4 regions of the Sodalis sp. RH21 genome follow, and region 4 is predicted to be linked to each of the others. Evidence: predicted binding sites of a transcription regulator. Region 4 holds the regulator's gene; each other region holds the start of a gene.
The links. Region 4 encodes PhoB, which activates phosphate uptake and scavenging genes when phosphate is short. Its sites were predicted from a motif close to CTGTCATAAAACTGNCNNAT; they were not measured.

Region 1: pstS (phosphate ABC transporter substrate-binding protein PstS) is a predicted target of PhoB. The motif match lies at 2,186-2,205, and genes of this name have one in related genera.
Region 2: phoA (alkaline phosphatase) is a predicted target of PhoB. The motif match lies at 1,400-1,419, and genes of this name have one in related genera.
Region 3: pitA (inorganic phosphate transporter PitA) is a predicted target of PhoB. The motif match lies at 1,868-1,887, and genes of this name have one in related genera.

What each region holds. Positions count from the first base shown of each region.
Region 1 is NZ_CP178732.1:5,752,827-5,756,386, reverse strand. It holds gene glmS (glutamine--fructose-6-phosphate transaminase (isomerizing)) at 1-4, shown strand, start outside; gene ACL2XP_RS26555 (YidH family protein) at 182-541, shown strand; gene ACL2XP_RS26550 (DUF202 domain-containing protein) at 549-884, shown strand; gene ACL2XP_RS26545 (anaerobic sulfatase maturase) at 938-2,161, shown strand; gene pstS (phosphate ABC transporter substrate-binding protein PstS) at 2,310-3,350, shown strand; gene pstC (phosphate ABC transporter permease PstC) at 3,419-3,560, shown strand, end outside.
Region 2 is NZ_CP178732.1:4,997,389-5,000,948, forward strand. It holds gene clsB (cardiolipin synthase ClsB) at 1-423, opposite strand, end outside; gene ACL2XP_RS23155 (endonuclease/exonuclease/phosphatase family protein) at 420-1,181, opposite strand; gene phoA (alkaline phosphatase) at 1,492-2,943, shown strand; gene ACL2XP_RS23165 (DNA alkylation repair protein) at 3,111-3,560, shown strand, end outside.
Region 3 is NZ_CP178732.1:5,531,650-5,535,209, reverse strand. It holds gene uspB (universal stress protein UspB) at 1-235, shown strand, start outside; gene pitA (inorganic phosphate transporter PitA) at 291-1,796, opposite strand; gene ACL2XP_RS25550 (NAD(P)/FAD-dependent oxidoreductase) at 2,080-3,285, shown strand; gene ACL2XP_RS25545 (ATP-binding protein) at 3,313-3,560, opposite strand, start outside.
Region 4 is NZ_CP178732.1:4,394,436-4,397,995, reverse strand. It holds gene ACL2XP_RS20300 (AAA family ATPase) at 1-274, opposite strand, end outside; gene sbcD (exonuclease subunit SbcD) at 271-1,515, opposite strand; gene phoB (phosphate response regulator transcription factor PhoB) at 1,727-2,416, shown strand; gene phoR (phosphate regulon sensor histidine kinase PhoR) at 2,441-3,560, shown strand, end outside.

The DNA.
Region 1 (3,560 bases), 1.4 Mb from region 4:
GTAAAACCCTGGCCTGCGGAACCCCCATTCCGCAGGTGTTTTCCGCCGCGCTTTCCTTTCTTCCACAGTGACATCCGCTTAAGTCCGTCATGCTTGGGTATGATAACGATTAACATTAAATAATGTGCTTCATGGTAGCTTGGTAGACTATAGGGGACGCCTCCGTAACGGAAGGAACGCTATGTTTTTCAGAAACCAAGATTGGCAGCGCCAGGGGAAAAACCCCGATTACCGCTTTTCACTCGCCAATGAGCGGACTTTTTTAGCGTGGATTCGCACCGCGCTGGCTTTTTTAGCCGGGTCGATAGCCATCGATCAACTTACCCCCGACTTCGCCTCGCCGGCGATCCGGGTGATGTTGGCTATCCTGCTGGCGATGGGGGGCGCGGCGTTGGCCCTGGTGGCATTACGGCGCTGGGCTGATAACGAAAACGCCATGCGCCAGGACGCGCCGTTGCCTTACACCCGGCTGTTGGCGGCTATATCTCTTTTTATCGCGCTGATAGCATTTTTATTTATTATTTTTATCGCCGTCTATTGAGTAGGATATGGAACCCAGCAAGCCGGTGGCCATAAAGCGGGATAACGGGCTACAGCCCGAGCGCACCAGCCTGGCGTGGACCAGGACCCTATATGTGATTGTTCTCGATAGCCTGTTATTTTTACGCGTCGGCCTGACAAAACATCTGCCGCTCATTGTTGGCGCGGGGGTGGTTCTGCTGTGCCTGGCCGTCATGGTGGCGATCGGCAGAAAATATAGGGTGCTGGATCATATGAATGATTCCGCGGGCCTGGCGAACAGAAGTCGGGTCTTCGGGGCGGTTTCGTTAACGCTGCTGGCGGTGGCGGGTATGGTCTGTTTTTCAGTGATTTTTGCAGCCTGACCGGCTGACGGGAGCTAAGCCGCCGCTATGGCGAGAACGATGGAGAAGCGATCATGAAGCGCCCCTTTCATGTCATGGCGAAGCCGACCAGTTACCAATGCAATTTGAAGTGCGAGTATTGTTTTTATTTAGGCAAAAAAGATGCCGTGATCCCGCGGGGGAAAACCGTTTTAAAACATATGGCCGATGATGTTTTACAACAGTTTATTAAACAATATATCGCCGCCAGCGCCGGTAGCGACGTGCATTTTTCCTGGCAGGGCGGCGAGCCGACCCTGGCCGGCATCGATTTTTATGAAAAAGTGCTGCGCTTGCAGCAACGCTTCGCCGCGGGGAAGCGCATACATAACAGTATGCAAACCAATGGGGTATTGATCGATGAAAAATGGGCCCGTTTTCTCGCGGATAATCATTTTTTGCTGGGTATTTCGCTCGACGGACCCGCCAGGCTACACGATCTTTACCGCCAATCCGCCAGCGGGCGATCGGTGTTCGATAAGGTCATCAACGCGATACGGCTCTTCGAGCGCTATGGCATTGAATATAATGTGTTGACTGTGGTAAATCACGAAACCGCCCGCGCGCCCCTGGAAATTTATCATTTTATTACCCGGGAACTGGGTGCGCGTTTTGTGCAGTTTATTCCCGTCGTGGAGCAAACATTAGCCGGGCCGGCGCGGGGAGAACTGATTTTTCCCCGGGCGATGGGTGAAAAAACGCTGACGCCCTGGTCGGTCAGCGGCAAAGACTATGGCGCCTTTATCAATAGCATCTTTGATTACTGGGTCCGCCACGATGTGGGCAAGGTCTACGTGCAGTTATTTGATAACGCGCTGGCCGCCTGGAGCGGCGTGAAGCCCAGCCTGTGCGTCATGCAGCCTACCTGCGGACAAGCGCTGGTGGTGGAGCAAAACGGCGATATCTACAGCTGCGATCATTTTGTGTATCCCGAATACCGATTGGGGAACCTGCTGACCGGCGCTTTATCAACGATGGCCGCAAGCAAAAAACAGCAGCAATTCGGCCAGCAAAAAGCCAACGTATCCGCGCTTTGCCAGGCCTGCGAATATCGATTCGCCTGCCATGGCGGCTGCCCCAAACATCGCATCCAGCGCATAGACGGGCAGTGGCACAATCATTTATGCGCCGGCTACAAAGCTATTTTTTCCCATATCGCGCCCTATATGCACGCCATGGCCAGCGAACTGGCGCACCGCACGCTTCCGGCCGGCAGTATGGGCTATACTGGTTTTGCGGAGGGGAATCAGCATAATTAACGGGTTTTTTTCCATCCTTTTACGCCGTCATAAAACCGTCATATTACTGACATGTCGCTGTAACCTAATTGTCCTATTTTCCTTCCTGCAGCCTAGATAATTGAAGAAAGCGGCCTTGGGCCGAATTTAATATCCCACAGGAGGGATTATGAAACTGATGCATACCACCGTTGCCAGTGTTGTCGCAGCTACGTTCGCCCTGGCGAGTATTTCTTCGTTCGCTGCCGCAAGCCTGACCGGTGCCGGCGGCACATTCCCCGCCCCGGTATATGCTAAATGGGCCGATACCTATCAAAAAGAAACCGGCGTTAAAGTAAACTACCAGGGCATCGGCTCCTCGGGCGGCATAAAACAAATCATAGCCAACACCGTTGATTTCGGCGCGTCCGATGCTCCTTTAAGCGATGCAGACCTGAAAAAAGAAGGTTTATTTCAATTCCCCACCGTGATTGGCGGCGTGGTGCTGGCCATCAATGTCCCGGGCATTAAAAGCGGCGAGCTGACCCTGGATGGCCATACGCTGGGTGAAATCTACCTGGGAAACATTAAGAAATGGAACGACCCGGCCATAACCAAGCTTAATCCCGGCGTGAAGTTGCCCGACCAGAATATCGCGGTAGTGCGCCGCGCCGATGGTTCAGGCACCTCGTTTGTGTTCACCAGCTATCTGGCCAAAGTGAACCCGACCTGGAAAGAAAAAATCGGCGCCGGCTCTACGGTCAACTGGCCGGTGGGACTGGGCGGTAAAGGCAATGACGGCATCGCCGCGTTTGTCCAGCGTTTACCTGGCGCCATTGGTTATGTGGAATACGCGTACGCCAAGCAAAACAACCTGGCTTATACCAAGTTGATTTCCGCCGACGGCAAACCGGTTATGCCGACCCAGGCTAACTTCAGCGCCGCGGCCAAAGGCGTGAACTGGCAGGAATCTTTTGCTCAGGATTTAACCAATCAAAAGGGCGACAATGCCTGGCCGATCACCTCGACCACCTTCATTATGCTGCATACTAGCCAGACTAAACCCGAACAAGGCCGTGAAACCCTGAAGTTTTTTGACTGGGCTTACAACAAGGGCGCCGAGCAGGCCAATGCCCTTGATTATGCAACCTTGCCGCAAGACGTAGTCACTCAGATTCGCGCCGCCTGGAAGGCCAATATCAAAGACAGTAACGGTAAAGCTCTCTACTAAGTAAGCATGTGTGTTTCGTCCCTTCCCCGCGCGGGGAAGGGATTACGAACCAACTAAAAGAGTATCTTATGGCTGACAATAAGCCGGCACTGCATGCCCCCGGTAAACAAGGCGACCTGATATTCGGCACACTGGTCAGGCTGGCCGCGCTGATTACCTTATTGATGTTGGGCGGAATTATCGTTTCGCTGATTGTCGCTTCGTGGCCGA
Region 2 (3,560 bases), 600 kb from region 4:
CGGGCCGTAATCGCTCAGATGCTCGGCGGAAAAATTAATGCCGCCGATAAAGGCGATAAGCCCGTCCACCACCACGATTTTACGATGCAGCCGGCGAAACAGGTTGGTGCGCATCCCCATAAAGGCCGGCCGGGGATCGTAATACCGAAAACGGACGCCTGCGGCGGTGAAGGCATTGACGAACTCGTCGGACAAATCAGCGGAGCCATAGCCGTCCACCAGGACTTCCACGCGCACCCCGCGCTCGGCGGCGGCGATCAGGTTTTTTTGCAGGGCCTTGCCCACTTTATCCTCGAACAGGATAAAGGTTTCCAGCAGCACTTCTTTGGTCGCTTTACCTATGCGCTCATACAGCGCCGGGAAAAATTCTTCGCCGTTTTCCAGCAGCTTGATGCGATTGCCGTCCCGCCATTCCATATTCATAGATGGATCTCCACGGCAAGGGGCGCATGATCGGATAAATGGGACCAGGGCTGGTTGGCCAGGGAGGTCGGCTCGCTGATGCGGGCATTCTTGACATAGATGCGATCGAGGCGCAGCAAGGGGAAACGGGCGGGAAAGGTGCGGGCCGGGCGGCCGCGGGCCTGGGTAAAGACTTCCACCAGGCCGGCTTCGCGGCCGAGAATTCCGTTGGCGCGCTGGCGCCAGTCGTTAAAATCGCCGGCCACCACCAACGGCGCGTCCGCGGGCAGCGCGGCGATATGCTTGCTCATGCGCAACATTTGCCGATGGCGATGCTCCTCTTTTAAGCCGAGGTGCACGCAGATCATATGCAGTTGTAAATCACGATCGGGCACCTGCAGGACGCAGTGCAGCATGCCGCGCTTTTCGGTGCCGTCGATGGAGACATCCAGATTCTCGTGGCGGGTAATGGGAAACTTGGAAAGCAACGCGTTGCCGTGATCCCCATCGGGATAGACCGCATTGCGCCCATAGGCGAAATCGGCCCAGATGGTATCGGCCAGAAATTCATATTGCGGCACCACCGGCCAGTTCTCAAAACGCAGCGAATGCTTTTCATGCGCGCCCAGCACTTCCTGCAAAAACACGATATCCGGAGAGACGGTGCGTACCGCCTCGCGCAGCTCCGGCAGGATAAAACGCCGGTTAAACGCGGCAAAACCTTTGTGGGTATTAATGGTGAGCACCTTAAAGGAAAATCCCTGCTCCCCTTGCGACATGCGCGGCGCCTCCTTCTTATCATGATAATCAGACCGAAGCATGGTATTGAACCCCTGATAAAGTAAACAGCAAAGGCCAACGCTTCTGCCTAAAGTTGCGAAGCGCGGAGCTGGCCTAAAATGAATAGTTTTTTTGACAATAAGTATGCTTATTATCGTAGCTGCTGGGACCCAACTCCGCCAATGCCGGGGCGGCGGCCGGGGCTGTTTATGGGTTATTGTCATAAATTCATCATCTGCGTTACGTAAACTTACATAATGATATATTCAGACATGCCCATTCATTCGCTTGGCTACGGGAGTTTTATCCATGCAGCATATTTGTTCTTCGGTACGCTCTTTCGTTCTGACCGGCGCCCTGCTGACCGGCGCCTTGGCAACGGATAGCAGCGCATTGGCCCAACCGGCATCCGCAGCGTCCGGCGACACGTTCGATCGCGCGGCCCGCGGCGATATAACCCAGCCAGGGGGCGCCCGCCGCCTGCAATCCGATCAGACGCAGGCGCTGAAAGCGGCCCTGACCAATCAGCCGGCGAAAAACGTTATTTTGCTGATTGGCGACGGCATGGGGGATTCGGAAATCACCGCGGCCCGGAATTATGCGGTGGGCGCGGGCCAGTTTTTCAAAGGCATCGACGCCCTGCCGCTGACCGGCCAATACACCCACTACGCCCTGGATAAAACCAGCCATAAACCCGCTTATGTGACCGACTCGGCGGCCTCAGCCACCGCCTGGACCACCGGCGTGAAAACCTATAACGGCGCGCTGGGGGTGGATGTGTTCGGCAAGGATCACATGACCATTCTGGAACTGGCCAAGGCGGCCGGTAAAGCCACCGGCAATGTCTCTACCGCCGAGCTGGAAGACGCCACCCCGGCGGCCCTGGTGGCCCACGTCAGTTCCCGCAAATGCTACGGCCCGGAAGCCACCAGCAAAAGCTGCCCCGCCCAGGCGCTGGAAAACCAGGGACGCGGGTCCATTGCCGAACAGCTGCTCGACGCCCGCGCCGATGTCACCCTGGGCGGCGGCGCCAAGACCTTCGGCGAAACCGCCAAGGCCGGGCAATGGCAAGGCAAAACGCTGCGTGAACAGGCGCAGGCGCGCGGTTATCAGTTGATCGGCGATCTGGACGGCCTTAACGGCATCACTGCGGCCAACCAGGACCAGCCGGTGCTCGGCCTGTTCGCCGAAGGCAATATGCCGGTACGCTGGATCGGCCCCAAAGCAACCTACCACGGCAATATCGACCAGCCGCCGGTAACCTGTACCGATAATCCCAAGCACACCGCCAGTATTCCCACCCTGGCCGCGATGACCCAAAAAGCCATCGACCTGCTGAAAACCCATCCGAACGGCTTCTTCCTGCAGGTGGAAGGGGCATCCATTGATAAGCAGGATCATGCGGCCAATCCGTGCGGCCAGTTCGGCGAAACGGTGGATCTGGACGAGGCGGTGCAACAAGCCCTGGCGTTCGCCCGCGCCGACGGCAATACGCTGGTGCTCGTGACCGCCGACCATGCCCATTCAAGCCAGATCATCGAAGCGGACGCCAAGGCGCCCGGCTTGACCCAGGCGCTGACCACCAAGGACGGCGCGGTCATGGCCATCAGCTACGGCAACTCGGAAGACCCCGACTCCCAGGGCCATACCGGCACCCAGCTGCGCATCGCGGCCTACGGCCCTTATGCCGGCAACGTGGTCGGCCTGACCGATCAAACCGACCTGTTTTATACCATGCGCGACGCGCTCGGCATCCAATAGCGCAGCGATCGGCGGGTAACGCATTCGCGCCGGCGCCGGCGCGGATCGAACCTGCCGGGACGCGTCCCATCCCCTGCTCCGGCCGGAGCGCGTCGCGACCAAACTCCGGCTTTTCTTTAGCGCTGAAAAGCCGTAGCCTGTAGCGCTATCCCCCAGAGACGAGCCCTATGTCCGAGCCGAGCGCCCCCGCGCTGAAAGAAATTTTTAATCACGCCCGCCTGCGGCATATCGCCGCGCAGGCGGCCGCCGTCCACGACGGCTTTGATACCGGCCGCTTCCTGGCCGCCACCGCCGACGGGCTGGAAGCGCTGTCGCTGATGGCGCGGCTGCGCCGGGTAAGCGCATGCCTGCATGAGGGGCTGCCGGCGGATTACCCGCAGGCGCTGGCGATTTTGCGGCGGCTGGCGCCGCGGCTGGACAATCGCTTTGTCACCCTGGTATTGCCGGAATATGTGGCGATGTATGGATTGGATGATTTCGATTTATCGATGGACGCCCTGCGTTTTTTTACCCCGTTCGGCTCTTCGGAGTTTGCGGTGCGGCCGTTCCTGCGCCAGGACCTTGCCCGCGGCCTGGCGCTCATGGAGACCTGGTCCCGGGACGGGGACGAACATGTC
Region 3 (3,560 bases), 1.1 Mb from region 4:
GGGCTGCGATCCGTTGCTTTATCAATACGTGGACGGCGGGGGGTTTTTTACCGCGCACGGCCAGCCGAGCAAGCAACTGCGGTTAGTTCGCTATATCGTTGCCCAACGTTATCTCGATCACCACGATCCTGAATTTATCCGGCGCTGCGAGCGGGTCCGTGGACAGTTTATGCTTACCAGCGCATTGTGCGGATTGATTATGGTCAGCCTTATCGCATTAGCGATCTGGCATTAAGCGCAATAAAAAAAGGCGACCCGCAGGCCGCCCCGATACCGTTTTTTGCTGACGTTCAGATTAATTTTAGCGCCAGCCAATACAGGCCGCCTGACAGCACGATAGCCACCGGCAGGGTAAGCACCCATGCCAGCAAAATATTTTGCACTGTCTTGCTTTGTACACCGCCACCGTCCACCAGCATGGTGCCGGCCACCGCCGAGGACAATACGTGGGTAGTGGATACCGGCATGCCGGTATAACTGGCGGCGCCGATGGACACCGCGGCGGTCATTTGCGCCGACAGACCCTGCGCATAGGTCATGCCCTTTTTTCCAATTTTCTCGCCGATGGTGGTGGCCACGCGCCGCCAGCCAATCATGGTGCCCAGCGATAACGCCAGCGCCACCGCCACGATAATCCACAGCGGCGCGTATTCGACGGTCGCCAGCAGATCTTTGCGCAGATTGCCCATAAACCGCTTATCTTCGCTGGAGGTCTGCGGCAGCTTAACCACCCGGTCCGCCGTATCGGCGATACACATCAACAGCCGGCGCACGTGAGAGCGTTCAAAGGGCGTCAGGCCATCGTAGCTTTGCAGATTTTCCAATAGCGCCAGGGTGCGATTGATGGCGATTAGCGCCCGGGAGCTATCGCAGTGGAACTCAACCGGCGCGGACGGGGCGACGTTGGTTTCGGGCGCCGGGATGGCCGGCGGCTCGGCGTCTACCACCTGCGGCAACGCCGCCTGGTGTTGCAGGTAATATTGCTGCAAATTGCTGACGGCATCCCGCGTGCGGGCGATGTCATAGCCGGTGGAGTTCATATTGACCACGAATCCGGCGGGCGCCACGCCTATCAGCACCAGCATGATTAAGCCGATGCCCTTTTGCCCGTCATTGGCGCCGTGGGCAAAACTGACCCCGGCTGCGGAAAGGATCAGCGCGGTTCGCGTCCAGAACGGCGGTTTGCGCTTGCCGTCTTTTTTTTCCCGTTCCGCCGGCGTCAGGTGGATGCGGCGACGTTTGGGGGTGCCGCTCCAGTAACGGCGCAGCAAAAAAACCAGGCCGCCGGCCAGTGCCATCCCTACGAGCGGAGAGATAATCAACGATAAGAAGATTTCAATCAGCTTCGGGATATTCAGCGCATCCAGCACCGACGAGTCGGTGACCATGGCGTTGGTCAGGCCGATGCCGATGATAGCGCCAATCAGGGTATGGGAGCTGGAAGCCGGCAAGCCGAAGTACCAGGTGCCCAGATTCCAGATGATGGCCGCCAACAGCATGGAGAACATCATCGCCAGGCCATGGGTGGAGCTGACGTTCAATAGCAGATTAACCGGCAATAAATGAACGATGGCATACGCCACGCTCAAACCGCCCAGCAGGACCCCGAGGAAATTGAAGATCCCCGACATGCCGACCGCCAATTGGGAGCGCAGGGCGCGGGTATAAATTACGGTTGCTACCGCATTGGCTGTATCATGAAAGCCGTTTATAGCCTCATAAACCAATACAAAAATTAATGCGAGCACCAACATAACACCGGTATGAAACTCCAGGCCGGTAAATAGATGTAGCATAAAGGTTACGCCATAGATTGGACATGAACGGGGCGCATTATCTGCGACAATGGGGCCGGTGGAAAAGAGAAATATGACCTTTTTATGACATTTTTCTGCGCATTGACTTTTGATTTGGCTACTTTAGCCTTTTAAATCATATTGATAACTCTATTTACTCATTTTATCATCCTGTTACGTTGGCATAACCCGCCGGAGGCCATTACAATCAGCCCCCGCAAGTGGGCCCGCCGACCGGCGGATGGGTAATTACCCGTCCTATTGATTAAGCAGAGAGAGCATAGTGGAACAGTTTGATGTGGTGGTCATAGGCGCGGGCGCCGCCGGCATGTTTTGCGCCGCCCAGGCCGGGCAGCTGGGGCGCAGGGTATTGCTGCTGGATAATGGCAAAAAACCGGGCCGCAAGATTTTAATGTCCGGCGGCGGCCGCTGCAATTTTACCAATCTCTACGTCGAACCGGCGGCCTTTCTCTCGCAAAATCCGCATTTTTGCAAATCCGCCTTATCGCGCTATACGCAGTGGGATTTTATCGCGCTGATGCAGCGCCATAATATCGCCTACCATGAAAAAGTCCTGGGGCAGCTGTTTTGCGACGACTCGGCGCAGCAGGTCGTGGATCTGCTGCTCAAGGAGTGCCAGCAAGGCCGGGTCACGATACGCCTGCGCAGCGACGTGAGCGCCGTTGAGAAACAAAGCGACGTTTTTACTCTCACTCTGTCCACGGGCGAGATTAAAACGGCGGCGCTGGTGATCGCCACCGGCGGCCTGTCGATGCCCGGCCTGGGCGCCACGCCTTTTGGCTATAAAGTCGCCCAGCAGTTCGGCCTGCCGGTGATCCCCACTCGTGCGGCATTAGTGCCTTTTACATTACATAAACCCTTGCTGGAGCAGCTAAGCGTCCTGTCGGGCATCGGGGTTCCCTCCCTGGTCAGCGCGGAAAACGGCGTTACTTTCCGCGAGAATCTGCTGTTCACCCACCGCGGTTTATCCGGACCCGCCATGCTGCAAATTTCCAGCTTCTGGCAAAGCGGCGAATTTCTGACGGTCAACTTGTTGCCCGACGTGGATTTAGCGGCGTTTCTGGCCGCGGAGCAGCAGGCCCATCCTAGTCAAAGCCTGAAAAATACCCTGGCGAAGCTGCTGCCGCGGCGCGTTGTCGAGATTTGGTTTGCCCTGCTGGAAATCCCGGAATGTACGTTAAAGCAGCTAACCCGCCGCCAGCAAACCGACTGGGTGATGGGCCTGCAGCACTGGCGCGTGCAGCCCAACGGCACGGAAGGCTATCGCACCGCCGAGGTGACCCAGGGCGGCGTCGATACCCGCTATTTATCCTCCAAAACCATGGAGAGCCGCGAGGTGCCGGGACTTTATTTTATCGGTGAGGTGGTGGACGTGATCGGCTGGCTGGGGGGATATAACTTCCAGTGGGCCTGGAGCTCGGCCTGGGCCTGCGCGCAGGCTCTGGGAACGACCGTATCCGCTAAATAGGCTTCCCCAGGATATACCGCGATTACTTCAATCATGCCAAAGCGCATCCATCGGGACCGCGAATCCGTTAGGGACATTTTTCAGCGGCAGGCAATTATTACCGGTATAAAGCAGGATGCCGCCGCGCCAGGCATTGCCAGCCTGGTTCGCCAGATGGGCCAGCCCCGCGCCATCTTTTACCTGGATACTGGCCGCCTTTTTGACTTCGACCCCCCATATATAGCATCCCTGCTCGATGACTAAATCCACTTCAAGCTGGTCTTTGTCCCGATAGT
Region 4 (3,560 bases):
CGCGATAACCGACGCCCTTGACCTCGAATTCCACTTCGGCCAGGGCCTCCGCGGTATGGCGGGTCATCAAATCCTGCCCCGGCGTGCGCTCCAGCCGCGGGGTGCGGTGATATAACGCCAGGCAAATGGCGTCCAGCAGGGTGGTTTTGCCGGCGCCGGTGGGGCCGGTAATGGCAAACAGGCTGCTGCGATCGAACGGGGCGGCGGTGAAATCGATTTTCCATTCGCCCCGTAAGGCATTGATATTTTTCAGGCGCAGCGTCAGAATTTTCACAGCACGTCTCCTTGGGCGCCCGGGCCTTGCTGCACCTCCGCCGCCACCCGATCGTAGAGCAGGCGGATGCGGCCCAGGGTGTCCGGGTCCTGCTGCGCCGCGAGCGCGAGCCGGCGCTCGAACACTTCGCCGACGCTCAGCTCGTTCAGCGTTTCCCGGTGCTGGTGCGCCAGGGCCTGCAACCGCTGTTCGCGGTTGCGGCGCAGCAATACGATTTCCACCGGCAGGCCGGCCGCTATTTGCTGAATGCGCAGCTGGATGTCATTGAGATAGGCATCGGTCACCACTTCGATATCCAGCCACACCGGCGTTGCTTCCTGGCGATCGGCAAAGGCCAGCAACTGGGCTTCGATCTCCGCCAGCGACCCTTTTATCAGGCGCAGAGCCTGGGTTTCAGGGATTTGCAACGGCACGACCCGCGCCACATTGGCGTCGTCAAAACTCACCAGATTAACCTGCTTGGGCTGGCCGGTTTCATCGAAACTCAGGGCAATGGGGGAACCGCAATAACGGATATGCTCTTGATTACCGATACGCTGCGGCCGGTGAATATGGCCCAGGGCGATATAATCCGCCGGGGGGAACAGCTGGGCGGGAAACGCATCCAGGCTGCCGATATAAATATCGCGCACCGAATCCGTGGTGCTGGCGCCGACCGTGGTCAGATGCCCGGTGGCGATAATGGGCAACTCGCCGGGCTGGCCGGCGCGCAGATCCAACGCCTGGGCGTACAGCGCCGCGTAGTGCGCGGTAATGGCATCCATCAGCGCCCGCTGTTTGTCGTCCCCCGATTGCCCGGAGCGGCTCACCAGCATATCGCGCGGCCGTAAAAACGGGATGGCGCACAGAATGGCCCCCGGCTTTCCGCTACGCTCCTTGAGAATAAACACCGGCGGTTCGGCGATATCATCGCGGCCGACGCCGGCGATCACCCGGGTATGCATGCAGGCCAGCAGCGATCGGGACTCATTGAGGGTGGCCACCGCATCATGATTGCCGGCCAGCACGATCAGTTCGCAGCCGGTGGGCTGGAGCGCCACCACGAAACGGTTGAACAGTTCGCGGGCATAACTGGGCGGGGTGCCGGTATCAAAAATATCGCCGGCCACGATAATGGCATCGACCTGATGTTCATCCGCCCGAGCCACCAGCCAGTCGAGAAACGCCTGATGTTCACTGGCCCGGCTCTTGGTAAAAAACGACTGGCCCAAATGCCAGTCAGAGGTATGGATAATCCGCATGAGGCTCCAGCGTGGGTGCGAAAGTGAGGGCGAGAGTATAAACCTTCCCCCAGGACGATGCCGTCGTAAAGATAATATTCGGGAAGTTATACCGAAAAAAAGCGCGCCCCACTATGCTTGTAGCAGGAAGCGCTGATTTTAATAAATCTGTCATAAAAGTGACGCATAATGCCCGGGCACGATAACCGCAGAGATTAATGGCAGGAAAATAATGGCAAGACGCATATTAGTCGTGGAAGATGAAGCGCCGATTCGGGAAATGGTCTGCTTTGTACTTGAACAAAATGGTTTTCAGCCGATCGAGGCCGAGGATTACGGTGCTGCGGTCACCCTTATGGCGGAGCCTTATCCGGATCTGGTATTACTGGACTGGATGTTGCCAGGCGGCTCGGGGATTCAATTTATCAAACATATGAAACGCGAAGTCCTGACCCGCGATATTCCGGTCATGATGCTGACCGCGCGGGGTGAAGAGGAAGATCGGGTCCGGGGCCTGGAGGTCGGGGCGGACGATTATATCACCAAACCTTTCTCCCCCAAGGAACTGCTGGCCAGGATCAAGGCGGTGATGCGCCGTATTTCCCCCATGGCGGTGGAAGATAAAATCGAAGTGCAGGGCTTAAGCCTGGACCCGTCCTCGCACCGGGTGACGTCCAATGAGCTGGCGCTGGATATGGGGCCTACCGAATTTAAATTGCTGCACTTTTTCATGACCCATCCGGAACGGGTATACAGCCGCGAGCAATTGCTCAACCACGTATGGGGCACTAATGTATATGTGGAAGACCGGACGGTGGATGTGCATATCCGCCGCCTGCGTAAAGCGCTGGAAACCGGCGGGCACGATCGGATGGTGCAAACGGTGCGCGGCACCGGCTATCGCTTTTCGGCCCGCTATTAACGCGCCAACCAAGGAGAACGCCCGGTGCTAGAACGTTTATCCTGGCGAAAACTGTTGCTCGAAGTGGTGCTGTTTTGCCTGCCGGCCCTGCTGCTGTCGCTGTTCGTCGGCCATGCGGGCTGGCTATTGGCGGCGGCGCTGCTGGCCGCGCTATTACGCAACTATTATTATCAACTGCGCCTGTCGCAGTGGCTATGGGTGGATCTGCGCCGCACGCCGCCGGTGGGGCGGGGCAGTTGGGAACCGCTGTTTTATGGCCTGCACCAGATGCAGCAGCGCCATCGCCGCCGCCGGCGCGAGCTGGCGACCTTATTCAAGCGTTTTCGCAGCGGTGCCGAAACCTTGCCGGATGCCTTGGTGATGCTGACCGCCGACGGACATATTTTCTGGTGCAACGGCCTGGCGCAGCAATTGCTGGGGTTCCGCTGGCCGGAAGATAACGGCCAGCATATTCTCAATTTGCTGCGCTATCCCGAATTCAATGAATATATCCAGGCCCAGTCATTCAAGCGGCCGCTGACCCTGTTGCTGAATAATCAGCGCTATGTGGAATTCCGCGTCATGCCCTATACCGACGATCAGCTGCTGATGGTGATCCGCGACGTGACGCAAATGCGCCAATTGGAAGGGGCCAGGCGTAACTTTTTTGCCAATGCCAGCCATGAGCTGCGTACGCCGTTAACGGTGCTGCAAGGATATCTGGAAATGATGACCGACCAGACGATGGATAAAGCCATCCGCGCCAAGGCCATTCACACCATGCAGGATCAGACCCAGCGCATGGAGCGCCTGGTAAAACAATTATTAGTGCTATCCCGTATCGAGGCCGCCCCCCAGGGCGAGGTGAATGAACGGATTGATATTCCCGCCATCCTCAAGCGCTTGCAGCAAAGCGCGGCGGGGCTAAGCCAGGAGCGGCACGATATCGTGTTTCGCATTAATGAACAGTTGCAGGTCCGGGGCAATGAAGAGCAGTTGCGCAGCGCCATGTCGAACCTGATTTATAATGCGGTGATCCACACCCCTCCCGGCACCCGGATTGAAGTTTGCTGGCAGCGCACCGCCGCCGGGGCGCAATTCCAGGTGAGCGATAACGGACCGGGGATCGCTCCCGAACATTTGCCGCGCCTGACCGAACGTTTTT